3 regions of the Streptomyces sp. NPDC050423 genome follow, and region 2 is predicted to be linked to each of the others. Evidence: riboswitches for the same ligand, from Rfam matches in the RefSeq annotation. Region 2 holds a riboswitch; each other region holds the start of a gene.
The links. A riboswitch is a leader RNA that binds a small molecule or an ion and turns the genes downstream of it on or off. The one in region 2 is predicted to bind thiamine pyrophosphate.
Positions count from the first base shown of each region.

Region 1: it holds a riboswitch for thiamine pyrophosphate, as region 2 does, so the genes downstream of both, thiO (glycine oxidase ThiO) here and thiC (phosphomethylpyrimidine synthase ThiC) in region 2, are expected to answer to the same signal.
Region 3: it holds a riboswitch for thiamine pyrophosphate, as region 2 does, so the genes downstream of both, AB0I52_RS08625 (thiamine ABC transporter substrate-binding protein) here and thiC (phosphomethylpyrimidine synthase ThiC) in region 2, are expected to answer to the same signal.

Region 1 covers NZ_JBFAJY010000022.1:51,027-56,492, forward strand. The annotation lists gene pknB (Stk1 family PASTA domain-containing Ser/Thr kinase) at 1-712, opposite strand, end outside; gene AB0I52_RS18065 (thiazole synthase) at 835-1,629, opposite strand; gene thiS (sulfur carrier protein ThiS) at 1,632-1,850, opposite strand; gene thiO (glycine oxidase ThiO) at 1,847-3,025, opposite strand; TPP riboswitch at 3,023-3,135, opposite strand; gene AB0I52_RS18080 (FAD-dependent oxidoreductase) at 3,245-4,510, shown strand; gene AB0I52_RS18085 (Rv2175c family DNA-binding protein) at 4,709-5,074, shown strand; gene thiE (thiamine phosphate synthase) at 5,170-5,466, shown strand, end outside.
Region 2 covers NZ_JBFAJY010000002.1:159,113-164,578, forward strand. The annotation lists gene AB0I52_RS02235 (metallophosphoesterase) at 1-173, shown strand, start outside; gene AB0I52_RS02240 (hypothetical protein) at 356-1,174, shown strand; gene thiC (phosphomethylpyrimidine synthase ThiC) at 1,244-3,130, opposite strand; TPP riboswitch at 3,123-3,256, opposite strand; gene AB0I52_RS02250 (YibE/F family protein) at 3,327-4,673, shown strand; gene AB0I52_RS02255 (SsgA family sporulation/cell division regulator) at 4,754-5,191, opposite strand; gene AB0I52_RS02260 (helix-turn-helix domain-containing protein) at 5,293-5,466, opposite strand, start outside.
Region 3 covers NZ_JBFAJY010000008.1:56,423-61,888, reverse strand. The annotation lists gene AB0I52_RS08635 (phosphatidate cytidylyltransferase) at 1-855, shown strand, start outside; gene rlmN (23S rRNA (adenine(2503)-C(2))-methyltransferase RlmN) at 960-2,066, shown strand; TPP riboswitch at 2,108-2,224, shown strand; gene AB0I52_RS08625 (thiamine ABC transporter substrate-binding protein) at 2,307-3,410, shown strand; gene AB0I52_RS08620 (iron ABC transporter permease) at 3,497-5,110, shown strand; gene AB0I52_RS08615 (ABC transporter ATP-binding protein) at 5,113-5,466, shown strand, end outside.

The DNA of each region.
Region 1 (5,466 bases), on a different contig from region 2:
CCGAGGGAGCCGGGACGTCCTCGTTCAGATGCTGGTAGATGACCTGGGCGGGGGAGTCACCGGTGTGCGGCTTGGCGCCGGTGAGCATCTCGTACAGCACCACCCCGCACGCGTAGACATCGGCGCGGGTGTCCGCGGTGCCGCGCTCGATCTGCTCGGGGGCGAGATAGGAGACGGTGCCCAGGACGGACCCGGTGGTGTTGGTGACCGTGCCCACGGCCCGTACCAGGCCGAAGTCGGCGACCTTGACCCGGCCGTCGTCGCCTATGAGTACGTTCTCCGGCTTCATGTCACGGTGTACGAAGCCCGCCCGGTGCGCGGCACCGAGCGCGGCGAGCACCGGCTCCAGGATGTCCAGCGCGGCCCGCGGCTGCAGTGCGCCGCGCTCGCGCAGCACATCGCGCAGCGTGCAGCCCGCGACGTACTCCATGGCCAGGTATACGTACTGCCCCTGGGCCCCCTGGTCGAAGACCCCGACCACATTGGGGTGCGCGAGCCCCGCCACCGACTTGGCCTCGCGGATGAAGCGCTCGACGAACGAGGCGTCGGCCGCGAGCGCCGGGTGCATCACCTTGAGGGCGAGCACCCGGTCGAGGCGGGTGTCCATGGCCCGGTAGACCGTGGCCATGCCGCCCACGGCGATGCGGGCATCGACGCGGTAGCGGCCGTCGAGCAGCTGCCCGACGAGAGGGTCCTGGAGGGTCGTATCCACGCAGGGAGTCTACGAGCCGCCGCGGACACGACCGACGGGCCGGGGCGATCCTGGGGTCGTACTGCAGCCGAGCCGTGACAGGGACACGCGATCCACCGCCGCCGGAGCCGCGGTACCCGGTGTCAGAACGCCGGGCGTTCCGGGTCCAGCGCCGCCAGCCCCGCCACCGGCGACGACGCCTCGGCGAAGTGCCGGCGCGGTATCCGCCCCGCGCGGTACGCCAGCCGCCCGCCCTCCACCGCGTGACGCATCGCGGCGGCCATCAGCTCGGGCTCCTGGGCCCGGGTCACCGCCGAGGCGAGCATCACGGCCGCGCACCCCAGCTCCATGGCGAGCGCCGCGTCCGAAGCCGTCCCGGCGCCCGCGTCCAGGATCACCGGGACCCGGGCCTGCTCGACGATCAGCTGGAAGTTGTGCGGATTGCGGATGCCCAGCCCCGAGCCGATGGGGGAGCCGAGCGGCATGACCGCCGCGCACCCCACGTCCTCCAGCTTCCGGGCCAGCACCGGATCGTCATTGGTGTACGGCAGCACGGTGAAACCGTCGTCCACCAGGATCTCCGCGGCGTCCAGCAGTTCGACCGGGTCGGGCAGCAGGGTCCGCTCGTCGGCCACCACCTCCAGCTTGACCCAGTCGGTGCCGAGCGCCTCGCGGGCCAGCCGGGCGGTGAGCACGGCCTCGCCCGCCGTGAAGCAGCCCGCAGTGTTCGGCAGGACGCGGACGGCGAGCCGCTCCAGTACGCAGAGCACGGAGCCCCGCACGGTCGGGTCGAGGCGGCGCATCGCGACGGTGGTCAGCTCGGTGCCGGAGGCGATCAGTGAGCGTTCCAGCACATCGAGGCTGGGCGCCCCGCCCGTTCCCATGATCAGCCGGGAACCGAGGACGGCGCCCCCCAGGGCGAAGAGGTCGTCGGGCACGGTCAGCCTCCCTGGACCGCGGTCAGGACCTCGACCCGGTCGCCGTCGGCGAGCACCGCGGCGGACCACCGGCCGCGCGGCACGACGGTCTCGTTCAGCGCGGCCGCGACACCCGAGGGCGCCTCGGTCAGGGTCGCCACCAGGGCGTCCAGGGTGGTGCCCGCGGCGACGGCGACGGCCTCGCCGTTCACGGACACGGAGAGGGCGAGGGGTGCGGTCATGCGGGCTGCTCCTGTCGTACGGGGGTGGCGGCCGCGAAACGGCCGGGGGAGAAGGGGCGGGCCACCTCGGGCAGCTCGCCGCCGGCCAGCAGCTGCGCCATGGCGTCACCGGTGACCGGAGTGAGCAGCACCCCGTTGCGGTGGTGGCCGGTGGCGAGGTGGAGGCCGGGCAGCGCGGTGCGGCCGAGCAGCGGGGCGTTGTCGGGGGAGGCGGGGCGCAGACCGGCCAGGGTCTCGGTGAGCGGCAGCTCGGTGATGCCGGGCACCAGCTCGTGGGCGTCGCGCAGCAGCTCGTACACCCCGCCCGCCGTGACGGTGGTGTCCCAGCCCATTTCCTCGCTGGTGGCGCCGATCACCAGCTCGCCGTTCTCGCGCGGCACGAGGTAGACGTGGCTGCCCCGGACCACGGCCCGCACGGTGCGGCTGAGGAAGGGGGCGTACGCGGTGGGTACGGTCAGCCGCAGCACCTGGCCCTTGACCGGGCGGACGGGCGGCAGGACGTGGTCCGGCACCCCCGCGAGCCGGCCGCTGAGGCTGCCGGCGGCGAGCACCACCTGATCGGCCGTCGGCTCCGAACCGTCGGTGAGTACGGCCCCGGTGGCCCGGTCCCGCACCACCGAGAGCCGTTCGGCCCGGTGGCGGTGGAAGACGACCCCGGCCCGCTCGCACGCCGTCAGCAGCGCGGCGGCCAGCCGGCGCGGGTCGACCTGGTGGTCGCCGTCGACCCGCAGTCCGCCGCGTACGCCCGGCGCGAGCATCGGCTCCAGGCGCCGGCACTCACGGCCGGTGAGCCATTCGGTCTCCAGCCCCGACCGGCGCTGGAGCTCGTGCAGTTCCCGCAGATGGGCGCGGTCGTCGGTGTCCAGCGCGACGGCCAGGGTGCCGCAGGCGCGGTAGCCGATGTCCTGTCCGCTCGCGGCCTCCAGCTCGGCCGCGAACGCCGGATAGCGCGCGGCGGAGTCGACGTTGAGACCCAGCAGCAGCTCTTCGCCGTAGTGCAGTTCGGTGACGGCGGCCAGCATCCCGGCCGCGACCCGGGCGGCCCCGCCGCCGGGACCGGGATCGACGACCGCGGTGGCCAGGCCGCGCTGCGCGGACCGCCAGGCGGTCACCAGGCCGATGATGCCGCCCCCGATGACGAGGACGTCGGACCCGCTCGCGCGGTGGGTGCGCATGGGCATCCAGCCCCTCCCTTCGCCGGCATGACCCGGATCAGGTTCGTACGGTCGAAGGCCGTCCAGCCTCCCTCTCAGCCCGGTGCGTCCGGGCTCCCGCGAGTGCTTTACGTGGGCCACCCTAGACCCCGTCCCGCGGAGGGTCCCGGGAGGGCGGTGGGTGCGAGCACGGCGGCGGACCTCTTTCCTGACGGTTCGTCAGATGATTAAGGTGGACGGGTGAACGAGCAGCAGCGGGCAGAGCGGCCGGAGCGGCAGTCGGAGCGGGCGGGGCGGCGGGTGGTCGTCGTCGGCGCGGGCATGGCGGGCGTGCAGACGGCGGTGGCCCTGCGGGAGCAGGGCTTCACCGGCGCCGTCACCCTGATCGGAGCCGAACCCCATCAGCCCTACGACCGTCCCCCGCTGTCCAAGGCGGTACTGCTCGGCAAGGCCGAGGAATCCGCCTTCGACATCGACTTCGAGGCACTGGGCATCGCGCTGCGGCTGGGCCACGAGGTCACCGGCCTGCGCGCCGCAGACCACGAGCTGGACACCTCCGCGGGGCCCGTCCCCTACGACGTCCTCGTCATCGCCACCGGCGCCGAACCCGTCGTGCTGCCGGGTTCCGGGGGCGTGCCGGGCGTCCATCTGCTGCGCACCCTGGACGACGCGGCGCGGCTGCGGCCCGTCCTGGAGGCGCGGCACACCGTGGTGGTCGTCGGCGCGGGCTGGATCGGCGCCGAGTTCGCCACCGCGGCCCGCGCCGCGGGCTGCGAGGTCACCGTCGTCGAGGCCGCCGAACGCCCCCTCGCGGGCGCCCTGCCCGCCGAGGTCGCCGCTCCGATGGCCGCCTGGTACGCGGAGAGCGGCGCCGCACTCCTCACCGGGGCGCGGGTGGCCCGCGTCGAGCCCGGCGGCGTGGTCCTGGCGGACGGGCGCACGCTCCCGGCCGACGCGGTCGTCGTCGGGATCGGCGCACGGCCCGCCACCGGCTGGCTGGCCGGCTCCGGCGTCGGGCTCGGGCCCGACGGATCGGTGACCGCCGACGCGGCGCTGCGCACCTCGCTGCCCGACGTGTACGCCGTCGGCGACTGTGCCTCGTTCCCGTCCGCGCGCTACGGGGTGCGTCTGCTGGTCCACCACTGGGACAATGCCCTCCAGGGGCCCCGGACCGCTGCCGCCCAGATCATCGGCGCGGCCGGCGGGGACGGGGCGGAGTCGCCCGCCTATGACCCCGTGCCGTACTTCTGGTCCGAGCAGTTCGGCCGGTTCGTCCAGTACGCGGGTCACCACGACGGCGCGGACACCCTGCTGTGGCGCGGCGATCCGGCCGGCCCCGCCTGGTCGGTGTGCTGGCTGCGCGACGGCGTCCTGGTCGCGGTGCTCGCCGTAGGCCGGCCGCGCGACCTGATCCAGGGGCGCAAGCTCATCGAGGCGGGCACCCGGCTCGATCCGGAGCGGGCCGGTGACGCGTCCGTACCGCTGAAGTCGGCGGCCCGGCAGTAGGAGCCCGCACCGCCGGTGCCGTCCGGTCGGCCGACGGGGCCTGCACCGAAACGGACACCGGAGCCCGGCACTCGCCCTCCCCGACGGCCGCCCGTGGCCGGCTCGCGGCCGGCCGCCGGCGCCACTGCCGCGCCGCGCGAGGCCCTGAAGGGCTGAGTCCGGGTATCGGCTGTCAGTCCGGGATGGCAGGCTTGTCCCGTGACCGAGATTGACGCAAAGATCGATGCTCTCGTCCCTGCCTGGCTCTACCTTCCCGATATCGCCGAAATGTTCGATATCGAGGTGACGCGTGTGCGGCAGCTGGTCAAGGAGGGCCAGCTGATCGCCGTACGACGTGGTGAGAACCGGGCACTCCAGGTGCCTGCCGCCTTCATCGACGGTGACAAGGTGGTCAAGGGTCTTACCGGGACCCTGACGCTCCTGAGGGACGACGGCTACTCCGACAAGGAGATGCTGGAATGGCTCTTCACTCCCGACCCGAGCCTGCCGGGCACGCCCGCGCAGGCGCTGAGTGAGAATCGCGGCACGGAGGTGAAGCGCCGCGCCCAGGCGCTCGCCGTCTGACCGACAGCCGTACAGGTGGTGCGGGCCGCACGGTGCGGCCCGCACCACTTCCGCACCGCTCACCGAACGTCATCGCTCTCCCGGGGGAACTCGCCATGTCCACGCCTCGCGCGCCGCTGTCCGATGCCCGGCTCTATCTGTGCACGGACGCCCGCAGGCGCCAGGGGGACCTCCCCGAGTTCCTCGACGCCGTCCTCTCCGGCGGGGTGGACATCGTCCAGCTCCGCGACAAGGGGATGGAGGCGGCCGAGGAGCTCGAACACCTCGCGGTCCTCGCCGACGCCTGCAAGCGGCACGGCAGGCTCCTCGCGGTCAACGACCGGGCCGACGTCGCCCATGCCATCGGCTCCGGCGTGCTGCATCTGGGCCAGGGCGACCTGCCGGTGCCCGCC
Region 2 (5,466 bases):
ACAGCCCCATTCCGTATCTGCTCGGCGAGGTCGGCTCCGAGGACGGCGAGGACAGCGCGGGCCCGCTGGTGGACGGCCCCCACGTGTACGCGAACGGGCTCGCCATCGCCATGGACGGCGGAGTGACCATGGCCGGAAAGCTACTGGTCGTCCAACTCCCCCTGCATGACTGACGGCCCTCGGGGAAGACGCATGAACGACCTGACCATGCCGACCACTGGGCCTATTTCCGGAAACCCCCTGTCACCCTGTGCCGTGGGCGCTCTACCATCGGCGTACCAGTAGCAGGCTCTCCTCCGTTTCCGCCCCACTGCCCGGTCGAATCGGGCACACAGGCCCTACGGAGCATCGGGGGATGCACATGAACAGCGCTCCGCACCTGCTGACCGAGGACCGCCCCGAGTACGAGCGGATCCTCGACGACGCGCTGCGTCACGCCCATGAACGACCAGATCTGGCCGCAGTCGGCGAACGGCTCAACCCGGTACAGCTGCGCACCATGGCGATGGCCGCCACCGCCCTCATCACCGCCACGGCCGCCACCGAGTACGAGCACTACGTGAAGGCCCGCGAGGAACTGCGCGCCACGGCCGCCGACCAGGACGCCGCCCGGGGAACCGGCGCCGGCGATCCCGACCGGTCGGGCGCCGGCATAGGAGCCGTCGTCACCGTTCTGGCCCCGGTGCTCGCCGGCACGGCCGCGGTGATCTTCCTGCTGGTCGGTTACCTCCTGAAGATGCTCAGCCCGACACCGTCCTTCGCGGGGACCATGGTCGGCGCGGGCTGGTTCTTCGCGGCGCTCACCGCGGCCGCCATCCTGATCGCCGCCATCGGCCTCCTCGTCACCGCCCTGCGGAACGGCTCCACCTCCCTCGCCGTCGACGACCCGGGCGAGGAGCTGCCGGAGGACGTGGCGCGTGCCCGCGAGGCCTGGCGGCACGCACTGCTGGAACGGGGCATCCTGCCCTTCCTGCGGGACGCGCTCGCCGACCCCGGCGCCGCGCCCGCCGCCCGCACCCCGTACCCCTCGGCCAACCGCATCCCGAAGATCGGCTACAGCCGGCCGGACTTCTCCAGCCCGGACGACGGCCCGGCCGCCGCGCCCCGGCCCACCTTCACCAGCCCGGACTTCTCCAGCCCCGACTTCGGCGGCCCGGAACACGAGATGGACTGACGGGTCCGGGGGCGCACGCGGGCGCGTCGTACCGGCCGGCACGAGCCCGCCGGTACGACGCGCCGTGCCTCAGTCCGCGATCGGCAGATAGACCCGGTTGCCCGCGGCCGCGAACTCCCTGGACTTCTCCGCCATGCCCGCCTCGATCTCCGACTGCGAACCGCCGTGCTCACGCCGGATGTCGTGCGAGATCTTCATCGAGCAGAACTTCGGACCGCACATCGAGCAGAAGTGCGCCGTCTTCGCCGGCTCGGCCGGCAGCGTCTCGTCGTGGAACCCCCGCGCCGTGTCCGGATCGAGCGCCAGATTGAACTGGTCCTCCCACCGGAACTCGAACCGGGCGTCCGACAGCGCGTCGTCCCACTCCTGCGCCCCCGGGTGCCCCTTGGCCAGGTCCGCCGCATGGGCCGCGATCCGGTAGGTGATGACCCCGGTCTTCACATCGTCCCGGTTGGGCAGGCCGAGGTGCTCCTTGGGCGTCACGTAACAGAGCATCGCCGTCCCCCACCAGGCGATCATCGCGGCGCCGATGCCCGAGGTGATGTGGTCGTACGCCGGCGCGACATCGGTGGTCAGCGGGCCGAGCGTGTAGAACGGCGCCTCCTCGCAGATCTCCTGCTGGAGGTCGATGTTCTCCTTGATCCTGTGCATCGGGACATGTCCCGGGCCCTCGATCATCGTCTGGACGCCGAACCGCTTGGCGACCGTGTTCAGTTCGCCGAGCGTGCGCAGTTCGGCGAACTGCGCCTCGTCGTTGGCGTCCGCGATCGATCCGGGGCGCAGCCCGTCGCCCAGCGAGTACGTCACGTCGTACGAGGCCAGGATCTCGCAGAGCTCCTCGAAGTGCTCGTACAGGAACGACTCCTTGTGGTGCGCGAGGCACCACGCGGCCATGATCGAGCCGCCCCGGGAGACGATGCCGGTCTTGCGGCGGGCCGTCAGCGGCACATACGGCAGGCGCACGCCGGCGTGGACCGTCATGTAGTCGACGCCCTGTTCGGCCTGCTCGATGACGGTGTCCTTGTAGATCTCCCAGGTCAGCTCCTCCGCCCTGCCGTCGACCTTTTCGAGGGCCTGGTAGAGGGGCACGGTGCCGATCGGCACCGGGGAGTTGCGCAGAACCCACTCACGGGTGGTGTGGATGTTGCGGCCGGTGGAAAGGTCCATGACCGTGTCGGCGCCCCACTTGGTCGCCCAGGTCATCTTGTCCACCTCCTCCTCGATGGAGGACGTCACCGCGGAGTTGCCGATGTTGGCGTTCACCTTCACCAGGAACCGCTTGCCGATGATCATCGGCTCGATCTCCGGGTGGTTGACGCTGGCCGGCAGCACGGCCCGGCCCGCGGCGATCTCTTCGCGCACCACCTCGGGCGCGACGTTCTCCCGAATCGCCACGTACTCCATCTCCGGGGTGATCTCGCCCCGGCGGGCGTACCCGAGCTGGGTCACCGGGCGCCCGTCCCGGCTGCGCCGCGGCCGGCGCGGACGGCCGGGGAAGACGGCGTCCAGATTGCGCAGTCCTTCCCCGAGCTCTCGGCTTCGCTCGGGCAGGGGAGACCCCATCCGCGGCGCGGTGTGCTTGAGCCCGTCGTCCTCGGGCCGCGCCGTCCGGCCGGCGTACTCCTCGGTGTCGCCGCGGGCGATGATCCAGTTCTCCCGCAGCGGTGCGAGTCCGCGGCGGACATCGGTGTCGACGGCGGGATCGGTGTACGGCCCCGACGTGTCGTACAGCGTCACGTCCTTGCCGTTGGTGAGGTGCACCTGACGGACCGGCACCCGGAGGTCCGGGCGCGAGCCCTGGACGTATCCCTTGTGCCAGCCGATGGACTTCCCGGCCTCGTCGCTCCGACCGGCCTCATCGCTCCGACCGGCCTCATCGCGCTGATTGGCCTGGTCGCTCTGATTGGCCTGGTCGCTCTGATTGGAGGCAGGCGTGCGTGCGTCCGCTGTGGTCATGAGACCTACTCCCTACGCCGGCATTACCCGGTAACAGGTTCGGCGGTCGGCGCAGCGTGTCCCGTACGGACGTACGGAGATCAGCGCCCTCTCAGCCCGGTGCTCCGAGCTCCCGCGTGTGCAAAGGTGCCACCACGCTAACGCCCTCGCGGGTGTGCTGAACAGAGGGCCCCGCTCTTCTTGCGATGATCGGCCGGTGACGTCCCCCCATATCGTTCCCGAACAGCCGGGCCCTCAGCACTCCCACTCGCACAGCCACAGCCACGGCCCCGCCGCCCCCGTGTCCAAGCACCTGCGCAAGGTGATCGCAGCCGTGCTGATCCCGTTCGCGGTCGCGGTCGCCGTCGGTCTCGTGATGCTCTGGCCGGGTGGTGCGCCGGGGCACGAGCGCACCGGTGTCGGTTTCGACCGGCAGACCCAGCAGGCCGAGGTGGTGAACATCGACAAGGTCGACTGCAAGGACGTGAACGCGTCCCAGCTGCCCACCAGCGGCGAGACCACGCCGCAGACGGGGGACCCGGCCACCGGTGGCGACGGGGCGGGACTCTGCGAGAAGGCCACGGTCGAGGTCACGAGCGGCAAGGACAAGGGGCGCACATTCATCGAGGTCGTCCAGCCCGACGCACCGCGACAGCTGCGGGAGGGGCAGGGGGTGGTGGTCGCGTACGCCCCCGACGCACCCCATGACCTCCAGTACTCCGTGACGGACGTGGACCGGGGGTTCCCGATGGCGCTGCTGGCCGGGATCTTCGCCGTGGCGGTGGTCGTCGTGGGCAGGCTGCGCGGGGTCATGGCGCTGGTGGCGCTCGCCCTGTCGTTCGCCGTGCTGACCCTGTTCATCCTCCCGGCCATCCTGCAGGGCTCGAATCCGCTGCTCGTGGCGGTCGTCGGGGCCGGCGCCATCATGCTGATCGCCCTCTACATCTGCCACGGGCTGACCGCCCGCACCTCGGTCGCCGTCATCGGCACCCTGATCTCACTGCTGCTGATCGGGCTGCTCGGCTCGCTCTTCATCGGCTGGGCGAGCCTGAGCGGGAACACCGACGACAGCACCGGTCTCATCCACGGCCTGTACCCGCACATCGACATGAGCGGTCTGCTTCTGGCCGGCGTCATCATCGGTTCGCTGGGAGTGCTCGACGATGTGACGGTCACCCAGACGTCGGCGGTCTGGGAACTGCATCAGGCGGACCCGACGATGAATACGAAGCAGCTCTACCGGGCAGGGATCAGGATCGGAAGGGACCACATCGCCTCGGTGGTCAACACCCTGGTGCTCGCCTATGCGGGCGCCGCGCTTCCGTTGCTGCTGCTGTTCTCGATCGCCGAGAGCAGCGTGGGGACGGTGGCCAACAGCGAGCTGGTGGCGGAGGAGATCGTGCGGACGCTGGTCGGCTCGATCGGCCTGGTCGCCTCGGTGCCGGTGACCACCGCGCTCGCGGCACTGGTCGTCTCCGCGGGCCGTACGGGGGTCGGCGCGGAAGCCGGGGCTTCGGCACCCGTACGGAGTGGCGGAGGACGCCGCCGACGAGCGAGGTCCTGAACGGCTGCACACGGAGAGTGATTCACCCGTTCGGCAGGTGTGGTGTTCGACCGGCACCCAGCGCTGGAGGGACGGTCCCGTCAGCCGGCGTTCTGTTCCTCGGCCAGAATTCGCCCCAATGCCTCTTCGAGATTGCCCTCGAAGTCACCCAGCGTGCACTCCTGCCCGAGGGGGACGAGCTTGTCCGTCCTGTCGAGAAAGGCCACAAGTGGTGCCGTACCAGCCCTGAAGAGAGCGCGGTCCGCTCCCACCTGGAGCCGGATGTGGACGTCGCACAGCCCTTCGGGCTCGGTCGGCCCGATGTGTACGTCGCCGTCGCCACTGGGGCTGTTGAGGCCGTCGAGCAGCAGCTCACGGCCGAAAGCCCAGGTGACGGGGGCGTCGCCGGGCAGATGGAAGGTCATCCGGATCGCGTACGGATCGCACACTTCGTACCGGAGCTCCACCGGGATACGGAAAGAGAGCTCCTCGGAGACGAGGAAGCTCATCATGACCTCAGCTTGAACCGACTCGCGCATCGTTCAACCCCGCAGTAGATGAATCTGGCCAGGAATGATCCCCCGTGGCCCTATTGACGCCATCGTGGTGCACGCGATAGCAGATCACAAGGAGTGATTTTTCAGATACTGATAGAGAACACGAACGAACGCAAGAGGCTGGCCACTTCGCCACGTAGTCGTTCGACTGCGGGGAGCAACCGGTCTTCCTGGTCGAGAGGTACCGAAATGGCCATCGCCGCAGCCGTGAAACCGGCCGTGATCGGGATGGCCGCGCAGACCGTCCCGAGGGCGTA
Region 3 (5,466 bases), on a different contig from region 2:
CAGGAGCCCATGTCCACCGCGCCGCCACCCCCGCAGAAGAAACGTGCGGGCCGTGATCTCGGAGCCGCCATAGGGGTCGGCGTGGGGCTGGGTGCCGTCGTCGTCGCCTCGCTCTTCATCGTCAAGGCCGTCTTCGTCGGTGTGATCGCGGTCGCCGTCGTCGTGGGCCTCTGGGAGCTCACCTCCCGGCTGGAGGAGCGCAAGGGCATCAAGGCGCCGCTCGTCCCTCTCGCGGTCGGTGGCGCGGCCATGGTCGTGGCCGGTTACGCGCGAGGCGCCGAAGGCGCCTGGGCGGCCATGGCGCTGACCGCCCTCGCGGTGCTCGTCTGGCGGATGGCCGAGCCGCCGGAGGGCTACCTCAAGGACGTCACGGCCGGCGTTTTCGCCGCGTTCTACGTACCGTTCCTGGCCACCTTCGTCGCCATGCTCCTGACCGCGTCCGACGGGCCGCAGCGGGTACTGACCTTCCTGCTGCTGACCGTGGTCAGCGATACCGGCGCGTACGCCGTCGGCTGGCGGTTCGGCAAGCACAAGCTCGCACCGCGGATCAGCCCCGGGAAGACCCGCGAGGGCCTCTTCGGAGCCGTGGCCTTCGCGATGGTGGCCGGTGCGCTGTGCATGGAGTTCCTGATCGACGACGGCTCCTGGTGGCAGGGCCTGCTGCTCGGCCTCGCGGTCGCCGCCAGCGCCACCCTCGGTGACCTGGGCGAGTCCATGATCAAGCGGGACCTCGGAATCAAGGACATGGGCACGCTGCTCCCCGGACACGGCGGCATCATGGACCGGCTGGACTCCCTGCTGCCGACCGCGCCGGTGGTCTGGCTGCTGATGGTGCTTTTCGTCGGCTCGGGCTGAGCGACTGCCAGATCACCCCTTCTGACCTGCGTCTTCACGAGTGAGGGTCCGTTGTCCACAGGGCGGCGGGCCCTCACTGTTCTGTCTGCGACACTGGATGAACCATGCCTAAGCCCGGAGAACTCACTTTCGTCGCGCCCCGCGGAGCCAAGAGGCCGCCGCGGCACCTCGCCGACCTCACGCCCGCCGAGCGCAAGGAAGCAGTCGCCGCGACCGGCGAGAAGCCCTTCCGCGCCCAGCAGCTCTCGCAGCACTACTTCGCGCGGTACGCGCACGACCCGTCGGAGTGGAACAACATTCCGGCCGCGTCGCGGGGCAAGCTCGCCGAGGCGTTGTTCCCCGACCTGATGTCCGTGGTCCGGCACATCAGCTGCGACGACGACACCACCCGCAAGACGCTGTGGAAGCTGCACGACGGCACGCTGGTCGAGTCCGTCCTGATGCGCTACCCCGAGCGCGTCACGATGTGTATCTCCTCGCAGGCGGGATGCGGGATGAACTGCCCGTTCTGCGCCACCGGGCAGGCCGGTCTCGACCGCAACCTCTCCACGGCGGAGATCGTCCACCAGATCGTGGACGGCATGCGGGCCCTGCGCGACGGCGAGGTCCCCGGGGGCCCGGCGCGGCTCTCCAACATCGTCTTCATGGGCATGGGCGAGCCGCTCGCCAACTACAAGCGGGTGGTCGGGTCCATCCGCCGGCTGACCGACCCCGAGCCCGACGGGCTGGGGCTGTCGCAGCGCGGGATCACCGTCTCGACCGTCGGCCTGGTGCCGGCGATGCTGCGCTTCGCCGACGAGGGCTTCAAGTGCCGTCTCGCGGTCTCGCTGCACGCCCCGGACGACGAGCTGCGCGACACCCTCGTACCGGTGAACACCCGGTGGAAGGTGCGCGAGGTACTGGACGCGGCCTGGGAGTACGCGGAGAAGTCCGGTCGCCGTATCTCCATCGAGTACGCGCTGATCCGTGACATCAACGACCAGGCCTGGCGGGGCGACCGGCTGGGCCGGCTCCTCAAGGGCAAGCGGGTACACGTCAACCTGATCCCGCTGAACCCGACGCCCGGCTCGAAGTGGACCGCCTCGCGGCCCGAGGACGAGAAGGCGTTCGTCGAGGCCATCGCCGCCCACGGGGTGCCGGTGACCGTCCGGGACACCCGGGGCCAGGAGATCGACGGCGCCTGCGGGCAGCTGGCGGCATCCGAGCGCTGAGGCCGAAACCGGCCGTGTAGCCTGGGCGTGCATCCAACTTCATATTCCGACAGGGGAGCGCCACAGCGCTGAGAGTGCGGCACCAAGGACAGGTTGGCCGCAGACCCTCTGAACCTCGCCCGGGTCATTCCGGGTAGGAAGTTCGGACCTTACTCAAGCTGTTGCGCCCTGCCCGCTTCCGGTTCGTTCCGGGCGCGGGCAGGGCCGCGTCTCTTCCTGGTCACCCCCAGGAGGAATCACATGAGCACAACCAAGAAGATCGCGGTGTCGGCCGTCGCCGCCGCGATCGGCGCGACCGCGCTCGCCGGCTGCGGTGGCTCCGACGACTCGTCGTCCGGCTCCGCCGGCACCAAGGGCACCGGATCCAAGACCGTCACCCTCGTCAGCCACGACTCCTTCAACGCGTCCAAGGGCGTACTGAAGGAGTTCACCCGGGAGACCGGATACACGGTCAAGGTGCTGAAGAGCGGGGATGCGGGCGCCGCCCTCAACCAGGAGATCCTGACCAAGGGATCGCCGCGCGGTGACGTGTTCTTCGGCGTCGACAACACCCTGCTGTCGCGGGCCCTCGACAACGGTCTCTTCACGCCGTACGCGGCCAAGGGCCTCGGCCAGGTGGCGTCCGACGTCCAGTTGGATGCCGGAAAGCACCGGGTCACTCCGGTCGACACCGGCGACATCTGCGTCAACTACGACAAGAAGTACTTCGCCGACAAGAAGCTCGCGCCGCCGAAGTCCTTCGACGACCTGGCGAAGCCCGCGTACAAGAACCTCCTCGTCACCGAGAACGCCGCGACCTCCTCGCCCGGTCTCGGCTTCCTCCTCGGCACCGTCGCCACCTACGGCGAGGACGGCTACCAGGACTACTGGAAGAAGCTGAAGAGCAACGGCGTCAAGGTCGTCGACGGCTGGGAGCAGGCGTACAACGAGGAGTTCTCCGGCTCCGCGGGCGGCAGGAAGGCCAAGGCCGACCGTCCGCTCGTCGTCAGTTACGCCTCCAGCCCGCCCGTCGAGGTGCTGTACGCGGACCCGCAGCCCAAGTCGGCCCCGACCGGGGTCGCCACCGGGACATGCTTCCGGCAGATCGAGTTCGCCGGTCTGCTCGACGGCGCGAAGAACGAGGCGGGCGGCAAGGCCCTGCTGGACTTCCTGATCGGAAAGAAGTTCCAGGAGGACATGCCGCTCAACATGTTCGTCAGCCCGGTCACCAAGGGCGCGAAGGTGCCGGAACTCTTCACGGAGTTCGGGGCCACCGCGGACAAGCCGGCGACCGTCGCCCCGGACACCATCGCCAAGAACCGTGAGCAGTGGGTCCAGTCATGGTCCTCGCTCGTAGTGAAGTAGCGAGGACTCCCGTACGCGGACCGGGCGCGCGCGGGAAGGCCGCACGCACCCGGTCACGGCGCGGGAGCGCGGTGCGGCTCGGTCTGATGGCCGTGCCCGTCGCCTTCTTCGCGGTGTTCTTCGCCTACCCCGTCGCGGCGATCGTCGGGCGGGGACTCAAAGCCGACGGTGTCTGGCAGTTCGGCCGGTTCGGTGAGGTGCTGAGCCGGCCGGACATCCTGGATGTCCTCTGGTTCACCCTGTGGCAGGCGCTCGCCTCGACCGCGCTGACCCTGTTGATCGCCCTGCCGGGCGCCTATGTGTTCGCCCGGTTCGACTTCCCGGGCAAGCAACTGCTGCGGGCGATCGTCACGGTGCCGTTCGTCCTGCCGACCGTCGTCGTGGGCACCGCGTTCCTCGCGTTGCTGGGGCGCGGCGGCTTCCTCGACGAGCTGTGGGGCGTACGGCTCGACACCACGGTGTGGGCGATCCTGCTGGCCCACGTCTTCTTCAACTACGCGGTCGTCGTGCGCACCGTCGGCGGACTGTGGTCGCAGCTCGACCCGCGGCAGGAGGAGGCCGCTCGCGTCCTCGGTGCCGGACGGTTCGCCGCCTGGCGGCGGGTCACGCTCCCGGCGCTCGGCCCCGCCGTGGCCGCCGCGGCGCTGATGGTCTTCCTCTTCACCTTCACCTCCTTCGGTGTCGTCCAGATCCTCGGCGGCCCAGGATTCTCCACGCTGGAGGTGGAGATCTACCGCCAGACCGCACAGCTGCTCGCCCTGCCCACGGCCGCCGTGCTGACGCTCGTGCAGTTCGCCGCGGTCGGTGCCATCCTCGCCGTGCACGCCTGGACCGTACGGCGCAGGGAGACCGCGCTGAAGCTGGTCGACCCGGCACAGACCGCCCGCAGGCCGCGCGGCGCGGGCCAGTGGGCGCTGCTCGGGGGCGTCCTGCTGACCGTGCTGGTACTGATCCTGCTGCCGCTCGGCGTACTGGTGGAGCGCTCGCTCGACGTGTCCGGCGGCCACGGTCTCGACTACTACCGGGCGCTGGCATCGGCGGACGCGAACAGCGGTACGTTCCTGGTCGCCCCTCTCGAAGCGATCGGGAACTCGCTGCGCTACGCGCTGGTCGCGACCGTCATCGCACTGGTCGTCGGGGGCCTGGCCGCGGCGGCTCTGACCAGGCGGGCCGGCCGGCTGGTCAGGGGTTTCGACGCCCTTCTGATGCTGCCCCTCGGGGTCTCCGCCGTCACCGTCGGCTTCGGATTCCTGATCACCCTGGACAAGCCGCCGCTCGATCTGCGGACCTCCTGGATCCTGGTGCCGCTGGCCCAGGCACTGGTCGGGGTGCCGTTCGTCGTACGGACCATGCTGCCCGTCCTGCGCGCGGTGGACGGGCGGCTGCGCGAGGCAGCCGCGGTGCTCGGCGCCTCGCCGCTGCGGGCCTGGCGCGAGGTGGATCTGCCGCTGGTGCGCCGGGCGCTGCTGGTCGCGGCGGGCTTCGCGTTCGCCGTGTCGCTCGGAGAGTTCGGCGCCACGGTGTTCATCGCACGGCCCGACAACCCGACGCTCCCGGTCGCCGTGGCAAGGCTGCTGGGGCGGTCCGGGGAGCTCAACTACGGCCAGGCGATGGCACTCAGCACCATTCTGATGCTCGTGTGCGCGGTGTCCCTGCTGCTGCTCGAACGTATCCGCACCGATCGATCCGGGGAGTTCTAGGGATGCTGACACTCGAATCGGCCACCGTGCGCTTCGGCGACCGGCCGGCGTTGGACGCGGTGGACCTGAAGGTCGCCGAGCACGAGATCGTCTGCGTGCTGGGGCCGAGCGGCAGCGGAAAGTCGACACTGCTGCGAGTGGTCGCCGGACTCCAGCATCCGGACGGCGGGCGGGTACTGCTCGACGGAGCGGACCAGGCCGGGGTGCCGGTGCACCGGCGCGGGCTCGGCCTGATGTTCCAGGACCACCAGTTGTTCCCGCACCGCGACGTCGGCGCCAACGTCGCTTTCGGGCTGCGGATGCACGGCGTGAGCCGGAGCGAGCAGGACCGCAAGGTCGCCGAACTCCTCGATCTG